Regions from separate parts of the Phyllobacterium sp. MT110 genome, predicted to be linked through region 3. Evidence: riboswitches for the same ligand, from Rfam matches in the RefSeq annotation. Region 3 holds a riboswitch; each other region holds the start of a gene.
The links. A riboswitch is a leader RNA that binds a small molecule or an ion and turns the genes downstream of it on or off. The one in region 3 is predicted to bind cobalamin.
Positions count from the first base shown of each region.

Region 1: it holds a riboswitch for cobalamin, as region 3 does, so the genes downstream of both, AC1Q5O_RS05465 (CbtB domain-containing protein) here and bluB (5,6-dimethylbenzimidazole synthase) in region 3, are expected to answer to the same signal.
Region 2: it holds a riboswitch for cobalamin, as region 3 does, so the genes downstream of both, cobU (bifunctional adenosylcobinamide kinase/adenosylcobinamide-phosphate guanylyltransferase) here and bluB (5,6-dimethylbenzimidazole synthase) in region 3, are expected to answer to the same signal.

Region 1 covers NZ_JBXAFE010000001.1:1,044,343-1,052,222, reverse strand. The annotation lists gene copD (copper homeostasis membrane protein CopD) at 1-705, opposite strand, end outside; gene copC (copper homeostasis periplasmic binding protein CopC) at 705-1,076, opposite strand; gene AC1Q5O_RS05470 (histidine phosphatase family protein) at 1,163-1,813, opposite strand; cobalamin riboswitch at 1,807-1,957, shown strand; gene AC1Q5O_RS05465 (CbtB domain-containing protein) at 1,990-2,199, shown strand; gene AC1Q5O_RS05460 (CbtA family protein) at 2,212-2,952, shown strand; gene AC1Q5O_RS05455 (hypothetical protein) at 3,016-3,666, shown strand; gene AC1Q5O_RS05450 (DMT family protein) at 3,832-4,182, shown strand; gene AC1Q5O_RS05445 (hypothetical protein) at 4,853-5,218, shown strand; gene ntrC (nitrogen regulation protein NR(I)) at 5,323-6,789, opposite strand; gene AC1Q5O_RS05435 (two-component system sensor histidine kinase NtrB) at 6,792-7,880, opposite strand, start outside.
Region 2 covers NZ_JBXAFE010000001.1:1,714,868-1,722,747, forward strand. The annotation lists gene cobN (cobaltochelatase subunit CobN) at 1-1,787, opposite strand, end outside; gene cobW (cobalamin biosynthesis protein CobW) at 1,802-2,857, opposite strand; gene cobU (bifunctional adenosylcobinamide kinase/adenosylcobinamide-phosphate guanylyltransferase) at 2,862-3,386, opposite strand; cobalamin riboswitch at 3,549-3,782, opposite strand; gene AC1Q5O_RS08865 (cobyric acid synthase) at 3,933-5,411, opposite strand; gene AC1Q5O_RS08870 (isobutyryl-CoA dehydrogenase) at 5,531-6,697, shown strand; gene mmsB (3-hydroxyisobutyrate dehydrogenase) at 6,746-7,636, shown strand.
Region 3 covers NZ_JBXAFE010000001.1:1,885,086-1,892,965, reverse strand. The annotation lists gene AC1Q5O_RS09660 (alpha/beta fold hydrolase) at 1-960, opposite strand, end outside; gene ettA (energy-dependent translational throttle protein EttA) at 1,641-3,290, shown strand; gene AC1Q5O_RS09650 (MOSC domain-containing protein) at 3,410-4,018, shown strand; cobalamin riboswitch at 4,045-4,220, shown strand; gene bluB (5,6-dimethylbenzimidazole synthase) at 4,288-5,040, shown strand; gene AC1Q5O_RS09640 (DUF2293 domain-containing protein) at 4,973-5,290, opposite strand; gene AC1Q5O_RS09635 (ArsR/SmtB family transcription factor) at 5,433-6,440, shown strand; gene metF (methylenetetrahydrofolate reductase [NAD(P)H]) at 6,440-7,363, shown strand.

The sequences.
Region 1 (7,880 bases), 840 kb from region 3:
GATCTTCAGCACCAGCAAGGCCTGATAGGGGGATGTCCAATCAGCCGGCAGACGTCGAAGGACAAGCGTGGTATTGACCACGCCGGATGCGATCACCAATGCGACGGCCGCATGACCGGCCGACGAAAACCGCATGAGCGCCGTTCGCGCGGCCCCACGCCATTCCACCTGGCGCAACCGGCCAAGGATCAGCACGACCGGTATCAGCGCTCCGATCCACGCGCCGCCCGAGAGCACATGCACCATATCGTTGAAACGGTGGGCCGCGCCGATCCAACCCTCCCGCATTGTGGCATGGCCGGAAAATGCCAGGCTTGCCAGGAGCAGCCCCGAAGCCATGGCAAGAGCGATGCGCGCGCGGGGTGGCGACAGAGCCAATGCGGGCAACAAAAGCAGCGCCGCCGCGACCTGTATCGCCCAGCCGCGGCCGACACTTGTCTCAAGCAGCACGTCCCGGATGGTTCCGAGATCGACGGCATCGCTCCAGCCCTGCCCGATCATTCCAGCCTGCAGCGGCAGCGCGGCAAAGATCGTTCCGATAGCCAGAAAGACCGCGATCCCGCTCGCAGGACGCAGGCGCTCCCCGATCTCCAGCGCCAGGGGTTTGGGCACAAGCAGTGCGAGGTAGGCAAACGCGCCCCACAGGAACATCGTGGACGTATTGTGCACGAACCTGCACAGAACAAGCGTGGTCTCCAACCCCATCAGGGTTTGACGGTGAATGTATAGCTGCCCTTGGTCTTGTGACCGTCGGTGGAAAGTGCGGTCCAGTTCACGGTATATTCCCCCGACGCGAGGGGTGCCGACAGCGGAATGACCAGTGTCTTGTGGTTGTTGATCGACAGTTTGGCCTGCCCCGTCGATATGGTCGCCTTGCCCGGGCCGGTGATCGTTGCACCTGAGAATTTCAGGTTCAAACCCTCGGAAAACGTCAGATCGATCTCGACGGGCGAGACCTTCATGATGGCGTTTTCGGCCGGAACTGCCGATTCAAGATGGGCGTGCGCCAATACCTGCCCCAACAGGCCGGCATTAAGGACCGTTGCGACAGCAAAAATACGAATGAGCCGTGACATGAGAACTCCTGTGAGCGGGCGGATTTGACGGATCCGGAGAAAGGGTGCGACCGCGCGGCGAAAGCTAAGCCTGATTTTTGCCGGGATCATGGCAGAATCCCTGTGGGGCGCGACGGCACGCAGGCGGCAGCGCGTAGCATCCACCGGCGGCCGTCGCTGCTCATTTCCGTACAGCTGCGCGGCTCGACATCGATGCGCCAGAATGCGGAATCCGGTGCCTGCAACACGCTCAGAACAGCGGCGCGAATGACGGAAGCGTGTGTTACCACGACTGTGTGACCGCCATCATGCATATGCGCGCTCATCCAATCTGCAATCCTGACGAGAAAATCATGGATGGATTCGCCGCCATGCGGGGCCGAGGCGGGATTGTTCATCCAGTCCGTCACATCGTCCGGGTGAGCTTCGTGGACAGCGGCGAGTGTCCTCCCCGCCCATTTCCCGTAATCGATATCCGCCAACGCCGCATCGACAACGGATTCCAGACCCAGGGCATCGGCGGTTTGCCGGGCGCGCAGCGCCGGACTGGTCAAAACATGGTGCGCGCGGCGCAAATGCCCGGCAATGGCCTGCAGGTTTTGGGCTTCCCCGGGTTCAAGCGCTTCGTCGGCGGGGAAAGCACCTGTGCGGACCGCCGGTGTGGCGCCATGGCAAACAAGGGTCAACCGCGTGGCTCTGGCCAAAATATCCCTCAAAACCCTCAGGAGAAAACCGTAAACAGCCTGCAGACCGTTCATTGACAGTCTGCGGCGCGCACAGATATAACCGTGCTGTTGCGAGTTTGGAAGCCGGTGAAATTCCGGAGCGGTCGCGCCACTGTAATTAATCAGTCCTTTTTCACTGATTGAAAGCCAGACCCTGGCCGCAACATCATTTATTCCGTTAGTGAACGCGTCATTCTGGGAGAAAATTCATGTCCGATATCGCTCTTACGCCGTCAGCAGGCGTCACGCCCATTCCTCTTGGCGAAGTCTTGCCCTGGGCCATTTTCGGCGGGCTGATCATGCTGCTCGCAATCTATTTCATTGGTGCGGAAGAAGGTGCGATGTCGCTCTTCTCGGGCATGTATGTGCACGAATTCGTTCATGACGGCCGCCATCTCCTCGGTTTTCCCTGCCACTGAGGAAACGAAACAATGACAAGAGATCTTTTGATCCGCGGCATGATCGCAGGGGTCATCGCCGGGTTGTTGGCGTTCGGGTTTGCCCGGGTATTCGGCGAACCGCAGGTTGATCATGCCATTGCCTTCGAGGAAAAGATGAGCCAGGCGGCCGGCGCAGCGGCTGAACCGGAGCTTGTCACACGGGCGACACAGGCCGGCATCGGCCTGTTTACCGGCATTGTCGTCTACAGTGCCGCACTTGGCGGATTGTTCTCCCTGGTCTTTGCCTTCGTGCATGGCCGGGTCAGTTCCCTCAGCCCGCGTAGTACGGCGGCCCTGCTGGCGCTCGCAGGTTTTGTGGCAATTGTTCTCGTTCCCTGCATCAAGTACCCGATGAATCCGCCTGCGGTTGGCAGCCCGGATACCATCGGGGCCAGAACGGAACTGTTCTTCGTCATGCTGGTGGTTTCGCTCGGTGCCCTTGCGGCGGCTGTGGGTCTGGCAAAGCGCCTTTATGCCCAGCACGGCGCATGGAACGCGACATTGATGGCCGGTGCAGCCTATGTCGTGTTCATTGCGCTGGTGCAATACGCGCTTCCCGCCATCAATGAAGTTCCCGAACAGTTCTCACCGACCGTTCTCTGGAATTTCCGCGTCGCATCGCTGGGCATCCATGTGATCGTCTGGACAACGCTTGGTCTGCTCTTCGGCGCTTTGGCTGAACGGGTTCTGGCCGGACAGCGTCCGCGCTATCGCCTGCATGCGGCACGCTGAGCGCAGTCGCGCCATTTCTGAACGCCCGCGGGCGTTCAGGCTTCCGCTGCCGATGGGACTGTCATGAGACCGCAACGCTTCGATATCCCCATGGGATGCCCGGCAGGCTGGCTTCTGGCTCTGGTCGCATGCCTGTTCATGCTGCAAACCGCAAGCGGATGGGCGCACCGCAGCAGCGCCGGTACCGATACGTCGGGCATTTCCATTCCAAGCCTGTCCCATGGTGAAATGGCGGTTATCGCCGACTACCGCAAGCCGATCCTCGATCTGGCGGCCCGCATGACCCGCACCGATGAGAAATTCCGGCGGCTGCTGAACTACACCAATATCCAATACAGCTATTGTCTCTGGGGCATTGTCCCCGGCAGCATTGCGGATGAGCAAAGCCCGTTCAATGCCTGTTCGCACGCCTATCTTGCTGCGACGAAGGCTGTGCTTGTGTATATGCGTGACATGCCTGAACACCGGGACGCCGTCAGTACCCTGGTCTCCGATCTCGATGCCACACTTGTGCACAATGGCGGCTCTTTCGTCATGTGCCAGTATAGCGGCGATCCCTACAACACGGCTGACATCATCAGACCGCGTTGGGGCGATGTGCCTGGACACCTGACCAGCCTGTTTTCCTTCCTGGGATTCGCGATGCTGCTTGCTTCGGCGGTTTTTGCCCTCATCCGTCTGACACGCCCGCCACGACAGCCCGTCAACGCCTGATCAAGGCTATGGCCTTTAGGTCACACCGCGCATGTCTTGCCGCCAAACCCCAGATCGCCCTTTCCGCTGTGCGCGACTTGACGTAAGCCTGCTGTCCAGATCGTTTTGACCGTTTGAACGTTACTGCATTCCCTGCCCAAAGACGCTGAGAACCAAGGACACTTCATGCCCTCCTTTGATTATATCCGCCCCATCCTGCTGCTGCTCGGCTCAAATGTTTTCATGACATTTGCCTGGTATGGCCATCTCAAATTCGCGGACCGGCCGCTTTTCCTGGTCATCTTCATCAGCTGGATGATCGCCTTTGCCGAATACTGCCTTGCGGTACCGGCGAACCGCTACGGTCACGAGATCTATTCGGCCGCCCAGTTGAAGACCATCCAGGAAGTGATCACGCTTCTGGTCTTTGCCGGGTTTTCAGTGATGTATCTTGGTGAAAAAATCACGATCAACCACCTCGTCGGCTTCGCCATGATCTGCGGCGGCGCATTCTTCGTGTTCAAGGGGCCGCTCTAGGATCAAGTGGCCGTGCTGGGCTTGATGGCTCAAGCAGGAAGTATAGTTAGTCAGATAATTATACGATCGATAACGGGCAAAGACCACTTGCTATCCGTGGTGCGGCGTGCGATTGCGGCTATTTTCTGGAAATGCGGAGCGAGGATAGAACCGATTTCAACCGGATTCACGGAAGCCCGCCGATCGCCTCGGCCGGCATTCTTCCCCACAAAGGAAGTCATCAACAACGCGCCGCATTTATTTCTTGACTATTATAATCATATTTATCAATAATGTGTGATATTTAGAGCATTTAATACGCAGAATCCCATTCTCCCGGCCTGATTCAAACGTGATGACGTCCTTTGTTTTTTGCGTCTGTCCCGTATGAATTGGCGAAGTGGATTTTCATTTTGATGATTTTATTTTTAACAAGGAGATTTGAGCATGCCTGAAACGATAGTCTTGAAACCAATCATCATTAAAGCTTGGGAAGACAGTAGTCCCGGCAATTCATTCACCGGTTGGGCGGGGAGTAGACAGGGGGAAGTTCGCGCGTGGAACGACACGTATGATTCACGCACCACAGGATGATGCAAGAGTTGTTCACAAGAACAGTAAATCTCTTGCCGGGCACGAACTATGACATATCAATGCCAGGCTCCATTCCCATCTCCTGGGAGGGGCATTGATGCGGAAACTATTGAAATGGGTCCTGGGCGTAACGGGGACCATCGTGGCGGTGGTGTTCTTGTTTGCCGTATTTGTCGTCTATGGCATCCCATTGCTCAGGGACAGAACAACGCAATGCCCGGAGATGCCAACCGCAACAGTTAAGTACGGCATACTTTCTTACGTCACTAAAATTGCAAAAAATGGCTTTCAGTACGATGATCTCGAACTGGATGAGGATTTTGGATACAATTCTGGCATCCGCGGCTGGGAAGTCACGGTTTACGTTAAAAGTGATGGCAAGCGCATAGGACGATACTTCGCCACAATGGCCTGCGATGAAAGAGTAGAGCTTTCAGTTGATCAGACATTCAAGGCTGAATAAATGCAAAAACGGGATCGTACACGCGTACGATCCCGTTTGTACAAAATAGCAAGCTCTGGGAAAACCAACATTTAAATCCGCCGCTCAATCAGCGAACTGATGAATCAACGGCCCAGATCGTTCTTGGTGTTCTTGTAGATGTTCACACCCAGCTCGCGGATTTTCTTGCGCAGCGTGTTGCGGTTGAGCCCGAGCAGTTCCGCTGCTTTGATCTGGTTGCCATGGGTAGCGGTCAGGCATGAGAGGATGAGCGGGTATTCCACTTCCTCCAGCACGCGCTGGTAGAGCCCGACCGGCGGCAGATCATCGCCATAGGAGAGGAAGTAGCGCTGCATGTTGAGTTCCACCGCCTGAGCGATAGTGATGTCCTCGTTGGACATCGACGTCGAGGACGGTTCCGCCGGCCGCAGGTCGGCCTTGAGTTCCGCCTCGATTACATCCGCATTGATTTCTTCCTGCGGATAAAGCGCGGCGAGACGGCGCACCAGATTTTCCAGCTCGCGCACATTGCCGGCCCAGGGATAGCGGCGCATCAGGTCGAGGCCATCGGCGGTGATGCGTTTTTCCGGCAGGCCGTCCTTTGCCGCCATCTTGAAGAAATGCCGGACGAGATCGGGAATATCCTCGCCGCGCTCACGCAGCGGCGGCAGGCGCAGCGGCACCACGTTCAGACGATAATAGAGGTCCTCGCGGAACATGCCCTGATTGATCAGCGTCCGCAGATCCTTGTTTGTCGCGGCCACGATGCGTACATCGGTCTTGATCGGCGTCCGCCCGCCCACCGTCATATATTCGCCCTGCTGCAGTACGCGCAGCAGGCGTGTCTGTGCTTCCATCGGCATATCGCCGATTTCATCGAGGAACAGCGTGCCGCCATCCGCCTGTTCGAAGCGGCCGCTCGACCGGTTCTGCGCACCGGTGAACGCGCCCCGTTCATGGCCGAACAGTTCGGATTCGATCAGGTCGCGCGGAATGGCAGCCATGTTGATGGCGACGAACGGCCCCTTGCGGCGACGGCCATACTCATGCAGCGCCCGCGCCACCAACTCCTTGCCCGTGCCGGATTCACCTGAAATCATTACGGTCAGGTCGGTCTGCATCATGCGGGCAAGAACGCGGTAGATATCCTGCATGGCAGGGGAGCGGCCCACCAGAGGCATGGTATCCGGCTGTTCTTCATTGGCCCATTTTTCCGGCTTTTTCTTCGGTTCAGCCAAGGCACGGCCGACAATGCTGACAAGCTCGGTCAGATCGAATGGCTTTGGCAGATATTCATAGGCCCCCGCCTCGGAAGCGCGGATCGCCGTCATGAAAGTGTTCTGCGCGCTCATGACGATAACAGGCAGATCGGGGCGCGATTTCTTGATGCGTGGCAGAAGGTCGAAAGCATTTTCATCGGGCATCACCACATCGGTGATGACAAGATCGCCGTCACCGGCGGAAATCCAGCGCCACAGGGTGGCTGCATTGGAGGTGATGCGCACATCGTAACCGGCACGTGACAGCGCCTGATTGAGGACTGTTCTGATTGCCGCGTCGTCATCCGCAACGAGAATGCTGCCCAAGCTCATGATCAGAATCCTGCCTTTTTCGATATAATCATTTCATCCGCATGGTCGTCGTCCGACGGATCGCTCTGCCATGCGGGCATCAGAATGCGGAATGTCGTCTTGCGCGGTACGGAATCGCATTCGATGACACCGCCATGATCGCCAACGATTTTTGCAACGAGCGCCAGGCCGAGACCCGAGCCGTTCGGCTTGGTCGTGATGAACGGATCAAAGAGATGCGGCATGATATCCGGTGAAACGCCTGAACCGGTATCCTGCACGCAGAATTCGAGTGGCAGGGATACCCGGTTGCGGATGCCCGGAATCGACAGGCGGATACCGGGGCGAAAGGCGGTCGACAGCGTGATCTCGCCCGGCTCGCTCGTGCCGATGGATTCCGCCGCATTCTTCACCAGATTCAGGAACACCTGTACCAGCTGATCACGATTGGCAAAAACATAAGGCAGCGACGGATCATAATCCTCATGGAACTTGATGTGGCTGGCAAAACCGTTTCTGGCGATGGCTTTGACGTGATCCAGCACGACATGGATGTTCACGGCCTCACGCTCGATCGGGCGCTCGTCGGAAAACACTTCCATGCGGTCGACAAGCGAGACGATCCGGTCGGTCTCGTCGGTGATCAGCCGCGTCAGCGCGCGGTCATCATCGTTGAGACCGGTTTCCAGCAGCTGCGCCGCACCGCGAATACCCGACAGCGGGTTCTTGATTTCGTGCGCCAGCATGGATGCAAGGCCGGTCACCGAGCGGGCAGCGCCGCGATGGGTCATCTGCCGGTCGAGCTTTTCCGCCATTGACCGCTCCTTGAACAGGATGACGATCGATCCCGGCGCTTCGCTGACCGGCGTGACGTAGAGATCGACAATGCGATCCTGTCCGAGGCGCGGCGACGAAACATCGACGCGATATTCATTGACGGGCGACGGGCTTTCCCGCACCTGCTTGACCAGAGCCAGCAACGGGCTGCCGAATGGCAGCAGCATTTCCAGCGTGTTACGGCTCAATATGCTGGCGCTGGAGCGGAAAAACGCTTCCGCATCGGAATTGGCATAGGAAATATGCCCGCTTTCATCGAGCATGATCACCGGATG
Region 2 (7,880 bases), 170 kb from region 3:
GCCTGTGTGCCTTCGCCCGGATCATTGACGATGAACGGATAGATATGCGGCACCGGCCCCAGTACCGCCTCGGGGAAACAGCTTTCCGACAGCGCCAGCGCCTTGCCCGGCAGCCATTCGAGATTGCCGTGCTTGCCCACATGCACGATGGCATGCGCATCGTAGACACTGCGCAGATAGGCATAGAAGGCGAGATAGCCGTGCGGCGGCACCAGATCGGGCGAATGATAGGTGTCCTTCGGATCGATATTGTAGCCGCGTGCCGGCTGGATGCCGACCAGCACCGCGCCGAACCGGCTGAGCGGCAGCGCAAAGCCGTGCGCCGCATCGAGGAAAAACGGATCAGCATCCGGCGCACCCCAGCGCGCCGTCACCTTCTCCTGAATCACTTGGGGAAGCGATTGAAAGAAGCTGTTGTATTGATTGAGCGAAATCGTTTCGCGGATGGCACGCCCGTCGCTGGCCGCATTGGTCGGGCCCGCCATCAGATGGTTGATCAGCGCTTCGCCATCGGCGGGCATATCGGCGATATCGTATCCGGCATCGCGCATGGATTTCAGCACCTGCCATGTACCCGCAGGGGTGTCGAGCCCGACGCCATTGCCAAGCCGTCCGTCCCGGTTGGGATAGTTGGCCATGACGAGCGCAACGCGGCGCTCATCCGGTTTGCCCGTGCGCAGGCGTGCCCAGTTCGCCGCGAGATCAGCAACGAAGGCGACACGGTCGGCCTGCGGTTCATGCATGACGATATTGGCCTGCACCGCCTCGTCGAAATGCTGCGCCGACTTGAATGAGACCGCACGCGACAGCACCCGGCCATCCACCTCAGGCAGGGCAACATTCATCGCCAGGTCGCGGGCGGAAAGCCCCTGATCCGACTGGCGCCACTGCTCGGCGCTGGAGCCGGAGAAGATGACCTGCAGCACCATCGCGCCATCATGTTCAAGCACGGTCGGCTTGCGCGCGGAACCGGGTGCAGACACGGCAAACCCCGTGGCATTCAACACCACGGCGGGCGGCGCTTCGGCAAAGATGCTCTCCAGCGTGGCGATGGAAACCGGGTCCTTCAGGCTGGAGACGAACACCGGCAGCGGATTGAGCCCCTTGGCGCGCAACGCATCAAGCAAAGCCGCAACAGGCTGGGTCTGGCCGCTCTGCACCAGCGCCCGGTAGAAGCAGATGGCAACGACAGGCGCGCCATCCGTCCAGTCGCGGCGCATCGCGTCCAGCGACGGCGCTGAATTGCCGGGCCACCACAACCCTGCTTTTAGCAGGGGCGCAGCCTCCTGCGGCTTCTCGCCTGATGAGATCAGCGCCGCGCAATAATCGAGGAAACGCTGGGCATTCTGCGCCCCGCCTTCCAGCAGATAATGCCAGAGCGCATCGCGGTCAGGCCGGGCGACCGTCGAAAACCGGTCGAGCCCCGGATCGGGCTTGTCGTCCCCCGGCAGCACCGCAAGCTGCACCTTGTGATTGACGGCGCAGGCATGCAGCGCTTCGAGGCCATAGGGCCAGTAGCTCTCGCCGCCGATCACCCGGACGACGATCAGCCTGGCATGGCGCGCTGTCCGCTCGACATAGGCATCGACGGACATCGGGTGCGACAGGCTCATCATATTGGCAAGGCGCAGCGAAACTGCACCGTCGCCCTGCCGCCGTGCGGCGGCAAGGCTCGCCAGTTCCGTATCGGCGGCGGACAGGAACAGCACATCTCCCGGCGTCTGGCCGAGGTCGATGGCCTCGGTGCCTTCAGCGATGGTGCCTTTCTGGGCAAGCAGGAGATGCATTCAATATCCTATCGTCAGGCAGCGGCAGCGGCGGTGACCGCCGATGTGATGGCGTCATTGTCGATATCGTGCAGTCCGATGACGACGAGACGGGTCTGCCGTTCCTCGCCCGGGTTCCACGCGCGGTCGAAGTAATGCTCGATGCGCGTGCCGACGGCCTGCACCACCAGCCGCATCGGCTTGCCGGGAACATCGGCAAAGCCTTTCAGGCGCAGGATGTCATGATCGGCAATGACGGCCTTCAGCTTCTCGACAAAGTTTTTGGGTTCGGCCACCGGACCAAGCCCGACAACAAAGCTCTCGAACTCGTCATGGTCGTGTTCTTCGCCCGCTTCATGGTCCATTTCATGGTGCGACTTGCGGTTGGCAATGTCCTCTTCGGTGCCGACGCCGAGACCGAGCAGCAGTTCATTGCTGAGCTTGCCGAAGCTGGCCGATACCATGTTGAGCGAGCGCGACGAGCGGCTCTGCACATCGCCGCGCACGCCGTCGAGCTGCTTGTCGCTGATCAGGTCGCTCTTGTTCAGCACGATCAGGTCGGCGGCACGGATCTGGTCCTCGAACAGTTCTTCAAGCGGGCTGTCATGGTCGAGCGATTCGTCCTGGATGCGCTGGGCGTCGACCTTGTCGTGGTCATCGGCAAAGCGGCCCTCGGACACGGCGGAAGCATCGATCACGGTGACGACACCGTCAACCGTCACCTGCGTCTTGATCTCCGGCCAGTTGAAGGCAGCAACCAGCGGCTGCGGCAGCGCGAGGCCCGAGGTCTCGATGACGATATGATCCGGACGGTCGGGACGGTCGAGCAGCTTGGTCATGGTCGGGATGAAATCATCGGCCACGGTGCAGCAGATGCAGCCATTGTTCAGCTCGATTACATCCTCGTCCCGGCAGGCTTCGATGCCGCAGCCCTTCAGCAGGCCGCCATCGACACCGAGATCGCCGAACTCGTTGATGATGAGCGCGATGCGCTTGCCATTGGCATTTTCGAGCAGATTGCGGATCATCGTGGTTTTGCCCGAACCGAGAAAACCGGTGATGACCGTTGCTGGAATCTTCTGACCCTGCATATTCCTATCCCTTCATGGTGAGCGGCAGCCCGGCTGCCACGAAATAGACTGTTGCCGCGGCCTGCGCCACGGCCTGATGGAGACGTCCGGCATGGTCGCGAAAATCGCGCGCCATGCGGTTCTCCGGTACAATGCCGAGACCCACTTCGTTCGAAACCAGAACGATCGAGCCCGGAAGTTTCGGCAGCACTTGCACGAGCTGCCGTGTCTCGGCGGTGATATCGCGCTCGGCCATCATCAGATTGGTCAGCCAGAGCGTCAGGCAATCGACAAGGATCGCCTTGTCCGCGGCTGCAACCCCCTGCAGGGTGTCCACGAGATCGAGCGGCTCTTCGATGGTGTGCCAGGATGAACCGCGCTGCGCCTTGTGCAGGTCGATGCGGACTGACATTTCCTCATCCCAGGACCTGCCGGTTGCGAGATAAACGGGGTCAAGGCCGGAAGCCATGATCAGGCCTTCGGCAAAGCTGGACTTGCCCGAGCGGGCACCGCCGAGAATGAAGGTCACGCCGTGATTCAGCTGGGGCATCGCCGTCACTGCAATCGCGATGATCCGTCAGGTACGATCAAGCGGAATGCGGGCGGGGAAACGAGCGCGTATACAATGCGAGCAGCCATAACAACCTCCGTGCTGGGCCTGAAGGGACACGACCCTTCGGTTCTTGGGCAGGATTGCCCCGAGCGCTTCCTGGGAAACGCTCTATGACTGGCAGGTCTCCTGGCTCGCGGGTCACAGGATGAATGCCGCCTTCCCGGTTTCCCAGTGGCTGCCTTCTGCATATGCGTCAGGCTTTGCATTGATCCTCGCCGCTCTACAGTCGCGGGGTCGGCTGCGGTGGGGTCGCCCTTGAGGGTACAACCGTCGCATTCCCTTTTGATCCCTTGGCCTTTGGCCAATATGGGAACCAATCATGGCTGGGACGTTATTCACCCCCCACGGGAAATGTCAATGGAATCCGCGCGGTTTGCTCAGGGAGTAGTGGGTGGTTCGACAAGCTCACCATGAGGGAGGTGGAGGATTGCAGGGGATATGTTCTGCAATCTCCGCGATTAGCATTGCAGCCCACCCATCCCCTCATGGTGAGCTTGTCGAACCACGCACCGCAGCACATGCAAGCAGCGCATCCACATCCAGCACTGTTTCAAGCTCGGCGGCGATACTGTCCAGCGCGGCGTCCACCCCGGCCTTGTAGTCGAATGCTTCAGCGGCAATGCCCATCGTGCCCAGCAGCGCGGCGCGAAACCGGTCCGCCCCGAAAAGCCCGTGCAGATAGGTGCCGAAAACCTTGCCGTCCGCCGATATGGCGCCGTCGTTGACGCCATTGATGCGCACGGCCGGGCGCGAACAGTCCGGGCCGGTCGTCCGGCCCAGATGAATCTCGTAGCCATCAAGCGGCAGGTCGAACGGCAGCGACTGCGCCGCCACGTTGCGCACGGTCTTTTCCGGCTCCATCACCGTATCGATATCGAGATGCCCGAGCCCTGCCGTCTCCGTCACGCTGCCCTCGATGCCGTCGGGATCGCGTACGGTCCGGCCGAGCATCTGGAAACCGCCGCATATGCCGATGATATGGCCGCCGCGCCGCCGGTGCAGGTCGAGATCCCTGTCCCAGCCGTTCTCGCGGAAGCGCAGGAGGTCGCCGATGGTGGATTTGGACCCCGGAATGATGACCAGCCCCGCATCGGCAGGCAGCCGCTCTCCGCTGCGCACCATCACCACATCCACCTGCGGTTCGGCCATCAGCGGGTCGAGATCATCGAAATTGGCGATGCGGTCGAGCACCGGCACGGCGATCTTCAGCGCCCGGCCCTCGCCCTTCACCAGACGCTCCAGCACGACGGAATCCTCGGCCGGCAGCCGCGCCGCGTCCTTCAGCCATGGCACCACGCCGAAAGACGGCCAGCCGGTGAACTGCGTTATGGCTTTCAGGCCGTCATCGAACAGCGAGACGTCGCCGCGAAACTTGTTGATGATATAGCCGGCGATCATCTCGCGGTCTTCCCGCTGCAGGATCGCATGGGTGCCCACGAGCGAGGCGATCACCCCGCCGCGATCGATGTCGCCGACCAGAACGACAGGCACATTGGCGCGGATGGCAAAGCCCATATTGGCGATATCGCCCGCCCGCAGGTTGATTTCGGCAGGAGATCCCGCCCCCTCGACGATGACCAGATCGGCGCCCTCACGGACGATGTCCCACGACGCCATGACCGCGTCGAGCAGCTGCGCCTTGAATGTCTGGTAGTCGCGCCCCTTGGCCTGGCCCCAGACTTTGCCCTGCACGATGATCTGGCTGCCGGTCTCCGATTGCGGTTTCAAGAGCACCGGGTTCATATGTACCGAGGATGGTACGCCGCAGGCGACGGCCTGCAGCCACTGCGCCCGCCCGATCTCGCCGCCATCGTCGCTGACCGCCGCATTGTTCGACATGTTCTGCGGTTTGAACGGCCGAACCGTCAATCCGCGGTTGCGCGCAAGCCGGCAAAGTCCGGCCACCAGGACGGATTTACCAACATCTGACCCTGTTCCCTGCAACATGATTGCGTGCGTCATGGGCTTTGAGTAGCGGATATGTCTTTCTCTTCCTAGCCCCCGGCAAAACCTATCTGAATCGTTGCGCGGCCCCGCGCTTGCGATAGAGTGGAAATCAAGAGGAATACAGGGAGGTTATCATGGATGCGGTCGTTGATACGGCGTCCGGCCAGTTCGAACTCAATGAGGATCAGCTGGCGATTCAGGACATGGCGCGCGCCTTCGCGGCGGACCGCGTGGCGCCGAACGCGCTGGCCTGGGACCGGGACAAGCATTTTCCCGCCGATGTGATTCGCGAGACCGGCCCGCTCGGCATGGGCGGCATCTACACCAAGGAAGAATTCGGCGGTTCGGGATTGAAACGCCTTGATGCGGTGCTGATCTTCGAAGCCCTGTCTGCCGCCTGCCCGGCCTTCTCCGCCTTCATCTCGATCCACAACATGGCGACATGGATGATCGATCTTTACGGCAATGACGAACAGCGCCAGCGCTTCGTGCCGCAGCTGACCTCGATGGAATGGCTGGCGAGCTATTGCCTGACCGAGCCCAATTCCGGCTCGGATGCCGCAGCGCTCAAGACCCGCGCGGTGCGGGACGGCGACCACTATGTCCTCAACGGCGCCAAGCAGTTCATATCAGGTGCCGGCGATACCGACCTTTACGTCACCATGGTGCGTACCGGCGAGGATGGCCCCAAGGGCATTTCGACCCTGATCATCCCGAAGGATGCGCCCGGCCTGTCCTTCGGTGCCAATGAACACAAGATGGGCTGGAATGCCCAGTCCACCCGGCAGGTGATTTTCGACAATTGCCGCGTTCCCGTGGAAAACCGCCTCGGGGCGGAAGGCGATGGCTTCAAGATCGCCATGGGCGGGCTCGATGGCGGACGCCTCAACATTGCCGCCTGCTCGCTCGGCGGTGCCCAATCCGCCCTCGACAAGGCGGTCGGCTATGCGTCCGAGCGCAAGGCGTTCGGCAAGGCGATCAACCAGTTCCAGGCGCTGCAGTTCAAGCTGGCGGATATGGAAACGGAACTGTCTGCCGCCCGCGTCCTGCTTTACACCGCCGCGTCAAAACTCGACCGCAAGGCGCATGATGCGTCGAAATGGTCGGCCATGGCCAAGCGCTTCGTCACCGATACCGGCTTCAACGTCGCCAATGATGCGTTGCAGATTCATGGCGGCTACGGCTACCTGCACGATTACGGCGTGGAAAAGCTGGTGCGCGACCTGCGCGTCCACCAGATTCTGGAAGGCACCAATGAAATCATGCGGGTGATCATTTCCCGCTCGATGATGGGCCGCTGAACCACACCGCATCCGACACACAAGAACACTATCAGGGAGAATGCTGCGATGACGACAGTCGCTTTTATCGGTCTTGGCCATATGGGCAACCCCATGGCCGCCAATCTGGTCAAGGCAGGCCATACGGTGCTGGGTTTTGATCTCCTGCCGGACAATCTGGCAACCGCCAAAGCCAATGGTGTGAGCATCGCGGCAAGCGCGCTTGCCGCCGTTGCGGATGCCGATGTCGTCATCACCATGCTGCCCGCGGGCAAGCACGTCCTGTCCGTCTATGCGGAGATTGCCGGAAAAGCCAAACCGGGTGCATTGCTCATCGATTCCTCGACCATCGATGTGGATTCCGCCCGCAAGGCGCATGAGACCGCCAAGGCCCATGGCCTGCTCTCGGTCGACGCTCCGGTCTCCGGCGGCATCGGCGGTGCGGCGGCGGGAACCCTGACCTTCATGGTGGGCGGCGCCGGCGACGCCTTTGCTGTCGCCGAGCCAATCCTGAAACCCATGGCCGGCCGCATCGTCCATTGCGGCGAGCCCGGCGCCGGTCAGGCCGCCAAGATCTGCAACAACATGATCCTTGGCATTTCCATGATCGGCGTCAGCGAAGCCTTCACGCTGGCTGAAAAACTGGGGCTGTCGCATCAGGCGCTGTTCGACGTCGCCTCGACCTCGTCGGGCCAGTGCTGGTCGCTGACCACCTATTGCCCGGTCCCCGGCCCCGTGCCGACATCCCCGGCCAACAACAGCTACAAGCCGGGCTTTGCCGCCGCCCTGATGCTGAAGGATCTGAAGCTGTCACAGGAAGCCGCCAAAAGTGTCGGTGCCGCGACACCGCTCGGCCAGCACGCGGAAGAAATCTATGCGGCCTTCGGCGCCGCCGGGAACGAAGGTTCTGACTTCTCCGGCATCATCAATTATCTGCGCGAGGCCACGCGTGAAGGCTGACCGCGCCGGGAAAAGCCGGGAAATTTTCAAAATTTAGATTTGCTTAAGCTCTCGCTAACCTCGCGGTAACGATGTCCGGTTAAAACTTTGCATGGAGCGGACAAGACCCTGCTCCATGCTCCGGATCAGGTACTGCGTACCGGAGCTGTAATTTCTGCCAGCGTATTGTACGGCAGAAAGCCATGCGTCACTTGGCAAAAAACCGCACTGTTCCTCACGGACAGGGCGGTTTTTGACTTGGGTC
Region 3 (7,880 bases):
CTCCAAATTCAGTGTTTGTTTCGGGGCTTGTTGCTGAACGACTCGAACCGCCCAATCGGTGAAGTCTCGCATGATTACGTCGCGGTTGATTTCGTTCAAGCCTTCGTGGCGGGTATCGGCATAAACTTTGGTCGTGACATCGCGGAAGCCGAGCCGTTGCATCCGCCTGCCGAGATGCGTCACGGCGCTGCCCCCGGCCGTGGCGGGATCTTCCGCCCCGCCGGCGAGATTGAAGGGCAGGGTGCGCCGTACCTTGGCAAGGCGGCTGTTGTCGGCTCCGGCAAAGGTGAAGCCGAAGACATCGCGCCACATGCCGACCGAGGCATCCCAGCCGCACAGAGGATCGGCGATATAGGCGTCCACTTCGTCAGGGTCGCGTGACAGCCAGTCAAACGGGGTGCGGGCATCCCTGATGCCGCGCGCCCAGGTCTGAAAGGTCAGTTTCGGCAGAAGCATGCTCGGCACATCGGAGCCAAGCAGCATGCGTTCGGCCCGCAGGATGCCCTGCGCCAGCCGTCCGGCGAGGCCGACCGAGAAATTGGCGTTCCAGATGGCGGCGGCATCGACCTTCTGCTGATAGCCCAGCACGTAATTGAGGCCGATCAGGCCGCCCATGGAATGGCCGAAGAGAAGCAGCGGCAGACCGGGATGGCGGGCGCGGGCCGCGGCGTTGAGCGCGTCCATGTCTTCGAGCACCAGGCGCATGCCGTCCCGCTCGGCGAAACGGCCGGGCGGCGCACCATCGGCTTTGGTATAGCCGTGGCCGCGATGGTCGTGAGCGTAGACATGAAAACCGTGCCTGTTGAGATGCTCGGCAAAACGGCCATAGCGCAGGCAGTGTTCGGCAAGGCCGTGGCTGATCTGGACAATGGCTATGCCGCTGCCTGCGGCGGGTGAAAAGCGCATGGCAAGCGCTGCACCCGTCGGCGACCGGACCGTTTCGATGTCTGCAAAACCCATTCATGCCTCCCGCGATCAATTGAAAGGGTGGCGCGTGATTAGTCAATCCACAATAAATTCTGCGTAAATTCGGGTATCTCCACGGGTTTTTGCACAATAAATAATCATGCATTGTGCACTGCAATTTTATTTTGCAAGACCTCTTGCAAACGACAAAAACTTGCCGCAAAACTTCTTTCCGAAAGAGATTGGATCCTGTGTCTTCTCTCGATCGTCCCCGGCTTTCGCGGCTGACAGAACGCTGATTTGCGGCGTCGGGGGATGATTGTCCGGACCGGGATATCCAGGCGCTTGCCAGTTACATGGCCGTTCCGGGGGGAAGAGGACGCTCCCCAAATGCGGCACCAGAGGGGAAACCGGGTGACGGAAATATCCGCACCCGGTTTCGCTCGTTCTGGAGGACGGTTTTCATTTCCGTTGTGCGTGGTTCGACAAGCTCACCATGAGGGAAGTGGTAGCTGCAACGCTAATCGGAAACATTGCAGGATATGGCTCCCTGCAATTCTCACTCTCCCTCATGGTGAGCTTGTCGAACCACGCACGACAGGAATGCAAACATCCTGCAAAACGCCCGGTCATCCCGAAATAAACAGCGCGTGCATTGCCACCCGCGCCCCTTTCGCCTACATACGGCGCAAATTCATGTCCCAAAAATCCCGAACATCGGAGTGACGCGCGTTATGGCACGCCAATTCATTTACCATATGGCCGGCCTGAACAAGGCATACGGAACCAAGAAGGTTCTCGAAAACATCCATCTTTCCTTCTACCCCGATGCCAAGATCGGTATTCTCGGACCGAACGGTGCGGGTAAGTCGACGATCCTCAAGATCATGGCCGGCATGGACAAGGAATATACCGGCGAAGCCTGGCTGGCTGACGGCGCCACGGTCGGCTACCTCGCGCAGGAACCCTATCTCGATCCCACCAAGGACGTGATGGGCAACGTCATGGACGGCGTCGCGGACAAGAAGGCCGTTCTCGACCGCTACAACGAACTGATGATGAACTATTCCGACGAAACCGCCGATGAAGGCGCCAAACTGCAGGACATCATCGACGCCAAGAACCTCTGGGATCTGGAATCCCAGGTGGAAATGGCCATGGAAGCGCTGCGCTGCCCGCCCGGTGATTCCGGCGTGGAAAAGCTGTCCGGCGGTGAGCGTCGCCGTGTGGCACTGTGCCGCCTGCTGCTCTCGCAGCCCGATCTTCTGCTCCTCGACGAGCCGACCAACCACCTTGACGCCGAAACCACCGCCTGGCTGGAAAAGCACCTGCGCGAATATGCCGGCTCCGTCCTGCTGATCACGCACGATCGCTACTTCCTCGACAATGTGACCGGCTGGATTCTCGAGCTCGACCGCGGCCGCGGCATCCCCTACGAAGGCAATTACTCCGCCTATCTCGGTGCGAAGGCCAAGCGCATGCAGCAGGAAGGCCGCGAGGACGACTCGCGCCAGAAGGCTCTGGAGCGCGAGCGCGAGTGGATTTCCGCCAGCCCCAAGGCACGTCAGGCCAAGTCGAAAGCCCGTATCAAGGCCTATGACGCGCTGGTCGATGCCGCCAATGAGCAGCGTCCCGGCGATGCGCAGATCATCATTCCGGCAGGCGAGCGTCTCGGCCAGGTGGTTATCGAGGCGGAAAACCTCACCAAATCCTTCGGCGACCGCGTTCTCATCGAAAACCTGACCTTCAAGCTGCCGCCCGGCGGCATTGTCGGCATCATCGGTCCGAACGGTGCGGGTAAGACCACGCTGTTCAAGATGATCACCGGACAGGAAAAGCCGGATTCCGGCTCGATCCGCGTCGGTGAAACGGTTCATCTCGGTTATGTCGACCAGAGCCGCGATCATCTCGCGGCGGAGAAGAATGTCTGGGAAGAAATCTCCGGCGGCAATGAAATCATCAAGATCGGCAAGAACGAGATGAATTCGCGCGCCTATGTCTCGGCGTTCAACTTCAAGGGCGGCGACCAGCAGCAGAAGGTCGGCAATCTCTCCGGCGGTCAGCGCAACCGCGTGCATCTTGCCAAGATGCTGCAGTCCGGCGGCAATGTCCTGCTGCTCGACGAACCGACCAACGATCTTGACACCGAAACGCTGGCGGCACTGGAAGACGCGCTGGAAAAATACGCCGGCTGCGCCGTTATCATCAGCCACGACCGCATGTTCCTTGACCGGCTGGCGACGCACATCCTGGCCTTCGAAGGCGACAGCCACGTCGAATGGTTCGAAGGCAACTTCCAGGACTATGAGAACGACAAGATCCGTCGTCTCGGACCGGACAGCGTCAATCCGAAGCGTCCGAGCTACAAGCCTCTGACACGCTGATGCGACCGGGAGGGCGGCAACGCCCTCCCATCACCAATTTTGACGTTTCCATCAGTGATATTGGCTGGTTTTAACAAGCAATTTTCCTAAGATGCGGCTGATTTCACCGGAGTGCCGTCATGACAGATCTTTTCGCAACCAGAACGGACATCCTTCCGGCCCGCAAGATTGTCGGGCGGGTGAGCGGCCTGTTCCAGGCGCCGAAAGACAGTTTTGTCACCGCTGCCACGGACACGCTCGATCTCACCTTTGAAGGCATCCGCGGCGATTATCATGCCGGCCTGACGCGCCGGTCCGGCGGGCGCGAGCCCTGGTACCCGCGCGGAACGGAGATGCGCAACGAACGGCATATTTCCGTTCTGGCGGCCGACGAGCTTGCAATGATTGCCGGCGCCATGGGCCTTGCGGAAGTCAAACCCGAATGGATCGGCGCCAACATGGTTGTCGATGGCATTCCCTCGCTTTCCATGCTGCCGCCGCGCACGCTGCTGTTCTTCGAAGGCGGCGTGACGCTGAAGGTCGACGGGCAGAACGCGCCGTGCAAGGTCGCCGGACGCTCCATCGCCGAGCGGGCGCAAACCCCCGATCACACCGCGACGGCGCTCGACTTCGTCAAAGCGTCGAAGCGGCTGCGTGGCATCGTCGTCTGGGTTGAAGTGCCGGGAATCATCCATTCCGGTGAAAAAATCGATGCGCGCCTGCCGGAGCAATGGATTTATCCGGGCTGACGCTTGCGTCCTTCGCCGATCTGTGGCGAATGGAATGCAGGTCCGGTGCCTGCATGCAGGAGAATCGGGAAGCCGGTGCAAATCCGGCACGTGCCCAACGCTGTATAGGGGATGGGCCGCGCAGATTGCCACGGGGAAACCCGGAAGGCGCGCGGTTCAGGTGAACCTCAGTCAGAAGACCGGCCGGACCGGATAGCCGAAACCGCACGGACAGCGGGGAGGTGTCTGGGGTCAGATCAATCTGACCCTCGCATTGTTGGGAGCAAACGATGCACGACTCTGCCTGTGGTCCCGTGGCCGCCGCCGATTTTTCCGCGGACGAGCGCGCCGCCGTCTACAAAGCCATCCATACCCGCCGCGATGTGCGCGACCAGTTCCTGCCAAGGCCCGTCGACGACGAAGTGCTGCTGCGGCTGCTCGATGCCGCCCATCACGCGCCGTCGGTGGGGTTCATGCAGCCGTGGAATTTCATTCTCATCCGCGACGCGGCACGCAAGGCCGAGGTGCATCAGGCCTTTACCCGCGCCAATGCAGAAGCAAAGGCCATGTTCACCGACGAGCGCCAGGCGCTCTACGCCTCGCTGAAGCTTGAGGGCATCGTGAAGGCGCCGGTCAATCTGTGCATCACCTGCGACCGGACACGCGGCGGCGATGTCGTTCTGGGGCGCACCCATAACCGGCAGATGGATGTCTACAGCACCGTCTGTGCCGTGCAGAACCTGTGGCTGGCGGCGCGGGCGGAAGGCATCGGCGTCGGCTGGGTCAGCATCTACCATGACCGGGACATGCGCCGCATTCTGGCCATCCCCGATCATGTCGAGATCATCGCCTATCTCTGCATCGGCTATGTCGACCAGCTCTACGATCAGCCGGAGCTGCAAAAGCGCGGCTGGCGCGAACGGTTGCCGCTGGACCAGCTCATCTATGAAGATCAGTGGGATACAGGCGCTGATTTCAGCTCGGATCGTCCTCGTCCGGATCCAGCAGCCGCGTCGCCCGCCATTCCGTCAATTTCCGGTTGATGGCCTCGAGCACGAAGAAACGGGCCGACTCCTTGTCATAGCCCTCGTCGCGCAGCGCATCGTAGTCCGTGTGCTGATGGCGGACATGGGCGACTGTGGCCAGCCACACCGCAATGGGTGGTGGCAGGCTTTTCATGTGCGGTGCCGTGGCGGCGGCGCGTATGGGCTCGGAATCCGAGTAGGGTACGGCCGGCAAAAGCAGTGTCAGCGCCTTGCCGATGGCCCTTTGGCGGTTGGTTCCTGAACTCATTGCACTGTCTTCCCGCCGATTCGCTGATCGATATACCAGCCTATTTCAAACGCGACAAAATTTGCCGTCAACGGAAAAACAAAACTTGCCAAATCTGTATTTCTCACATAAACATATCTTTATATCTTTTGAGGATACCTTGATGGACAAACGTGATCTCAATCTTGACCTGATGGTCGATACGCTGAAGGCAGCGGCGGAACCCAGCCGCCTGCGCATTCTGGCGCTGTTGTCCCGGGGGGATCTGACGGTTTCCGATCTGACCTCCATCCTCGGGCAGTCGCAGCCACGCGTCTCCCGCCATCTCAAGCTGCTGTTCGAAGCCAATCTGATCAACCGTTATCAGGAGGGCTCCTGGGCCTATTTCCGCCTCGCTGAATCCCTGGTGGTTGGCGATATCGCCCGGATCCTGCTCGATCGTCTTGATGTGTCCGATCCATTGCTGGAGCGCGATATCGAGCGGCTCGGCTCGGTGAAGCTGCAGCGCCGCGAGCGGGCCGCCGCCTATTTCAGTGCCAATGCCACCAGCTGGGACGCTATCCGTTCGCTGCATGTGCCGGATGGCGCGGTGGAAGCCGCGCTGACGAAGATCATCGGGCGCACGCCGTTCCAGGCGATGCTTGACGTGGGCACCGGCACCGGCCGTCTTCTCGAACTGTTTGCCCCGCTTTACGTGCGCGGTGTCGGCATCGATATCAATCGCGACATGCTGACCATTGCCCGCTCCAATCTTGACCGGTCGGGCATCACCAATGCGCAGGTCCGCCAGGGCGATGTCTATTCGCTGCCGGTTGACCGGGAGTCTTTCGATCTGGTGACCGTTCATCAGGTGCTGCACTTCCTCGACAATCCTGCCGAGGCCATCCGCGAGGCCGCACGCGCCTTGCGTGCGGGCGGGCGCATGCTGATCGTCGATTTCGCCCCGCACGATCTTGAATTCCTGCGGGACAGCCATGCGCATATACGGCTTGGCTTCAACGACAACCAGATGCGTGACTGGCTGACCGAGGCCGGGCTGGCGCTGGAAAACAGCATCGAACTCGAACCAAAAGACAAAGACAAACTGACCGTCAAACTGTGGTTGGCACGCGACCCACGCCTGCTGATCGCTGATCCCGCTTTAACCTCCCGCGTAACGGAGAGTGTCTGATGAGCTTTTTCCGCCAATCCCGCCGTGCCGACCTTGGAACCAATATCAAGGTTTCCTTTGAATTCTTCCCGCCGAAGACCGAGGTGATGGAAGAGCGCCTGTGGGAAACCGTGACGCGTCTTGCGCCGCTCAATCCCGAATTCGTGTCGGTAACCTACGGCGCCGGCGGTTCCACCCGCGAGCGCACGGCCCGCACGATCAAGCGCATCCTGACCGAAACGGACGTCAACGCCGCCGCGCACCTGACCTGCGTCGATGCGACGAAGGAAGAGGTTGATACCGTGGTGCGCGAATTTGCGGCCATGGGCGTGAAGCGCTTCGTTGCCCTGCGCGGCGATCCGGCCGGCGGCGTCGGTGCCCATTACAAGCCGACACCCGGCGGCTATGAAAACGGTGCCGATCTCGTCGCCGGGCTGAAGGCCTTTGCCGATTTCGACATTTCCGTTTCCGCCTATCCGGAAAAGCATCCGGAGAGCCCGGATTTCGCCACCGATATCGACATGCTCAAGCGCAAGGTCGACAATGGCGCGACGCGGGCGATCACGCAGTTCTTCTTCGAGAACGATCTCTACGAGCGTTATGTCGAAAAGGTCCGTCGCGCCGGTATCTATATTCCGATCCTGCCGGGCATCCTGCCGATCCATAATTTCACGCAGGTCACCAATTTCTGCTCGAAGGCCGGGACTCACATCCCCGCATGGCTGGCCGAGCGGTTCGAGGGGCTGGAAAACGATCCGCAGACCCATGCGCTGGTTTCATCGGCTGTGGCTGCCGAGCAGGTTCTCGATCTGGTCGAGCGCGGCATTCAGGATTTCCATTTCTACACGATGAACCGGGCCGACCTTGCCTTCGCCATCTGCCATCTCATCGGCATCCGCCCTGTCAGCGCGCCGCTGGAACCGGCATTGGCCGGCGCCGCCTGATATCGCGCACTAGTGTTGAATTGGAAATGGCCCGGTTGCTGCAACCGGGCCATCCAAATTTGTCTGTCACCTTCTTAGAGCAACAAATGCCCAAATGGCACCGTTCTGCCGAAGGGAATTTGGTTCAAGGTCGAAGGGGTTGGCGAGACCGATGTATATCCATCGGGCGACGCCAAAGCCCGATGGAATTGGGCCAAATTCACTCGGCCCTTCGGGTTTCCGGCTGGCGGACAACCACTTTGTCAGGCAGCTTCGCCCGATGGAAAAACATCGGTCTTGCTACCTTCCTAGTGGATTGTCTCGCCATCCGAGAAACAGAACTGGTGCCCTTTGAGCAGTTGTTGCTCTCCGGTCAGAGACCATCTCCACGGCGCTCTTTTTTTCAATCAGGGTATGAGTCCTACGACCATTGCACCGATAAATGCGAACGCTGCACAGATCATGAGGACGTTCATCGAACGCGTAAGTCCCATTGTTTGTCTCCTGCAGTTAACCGTCTTAGCATAGCGGAAAATTG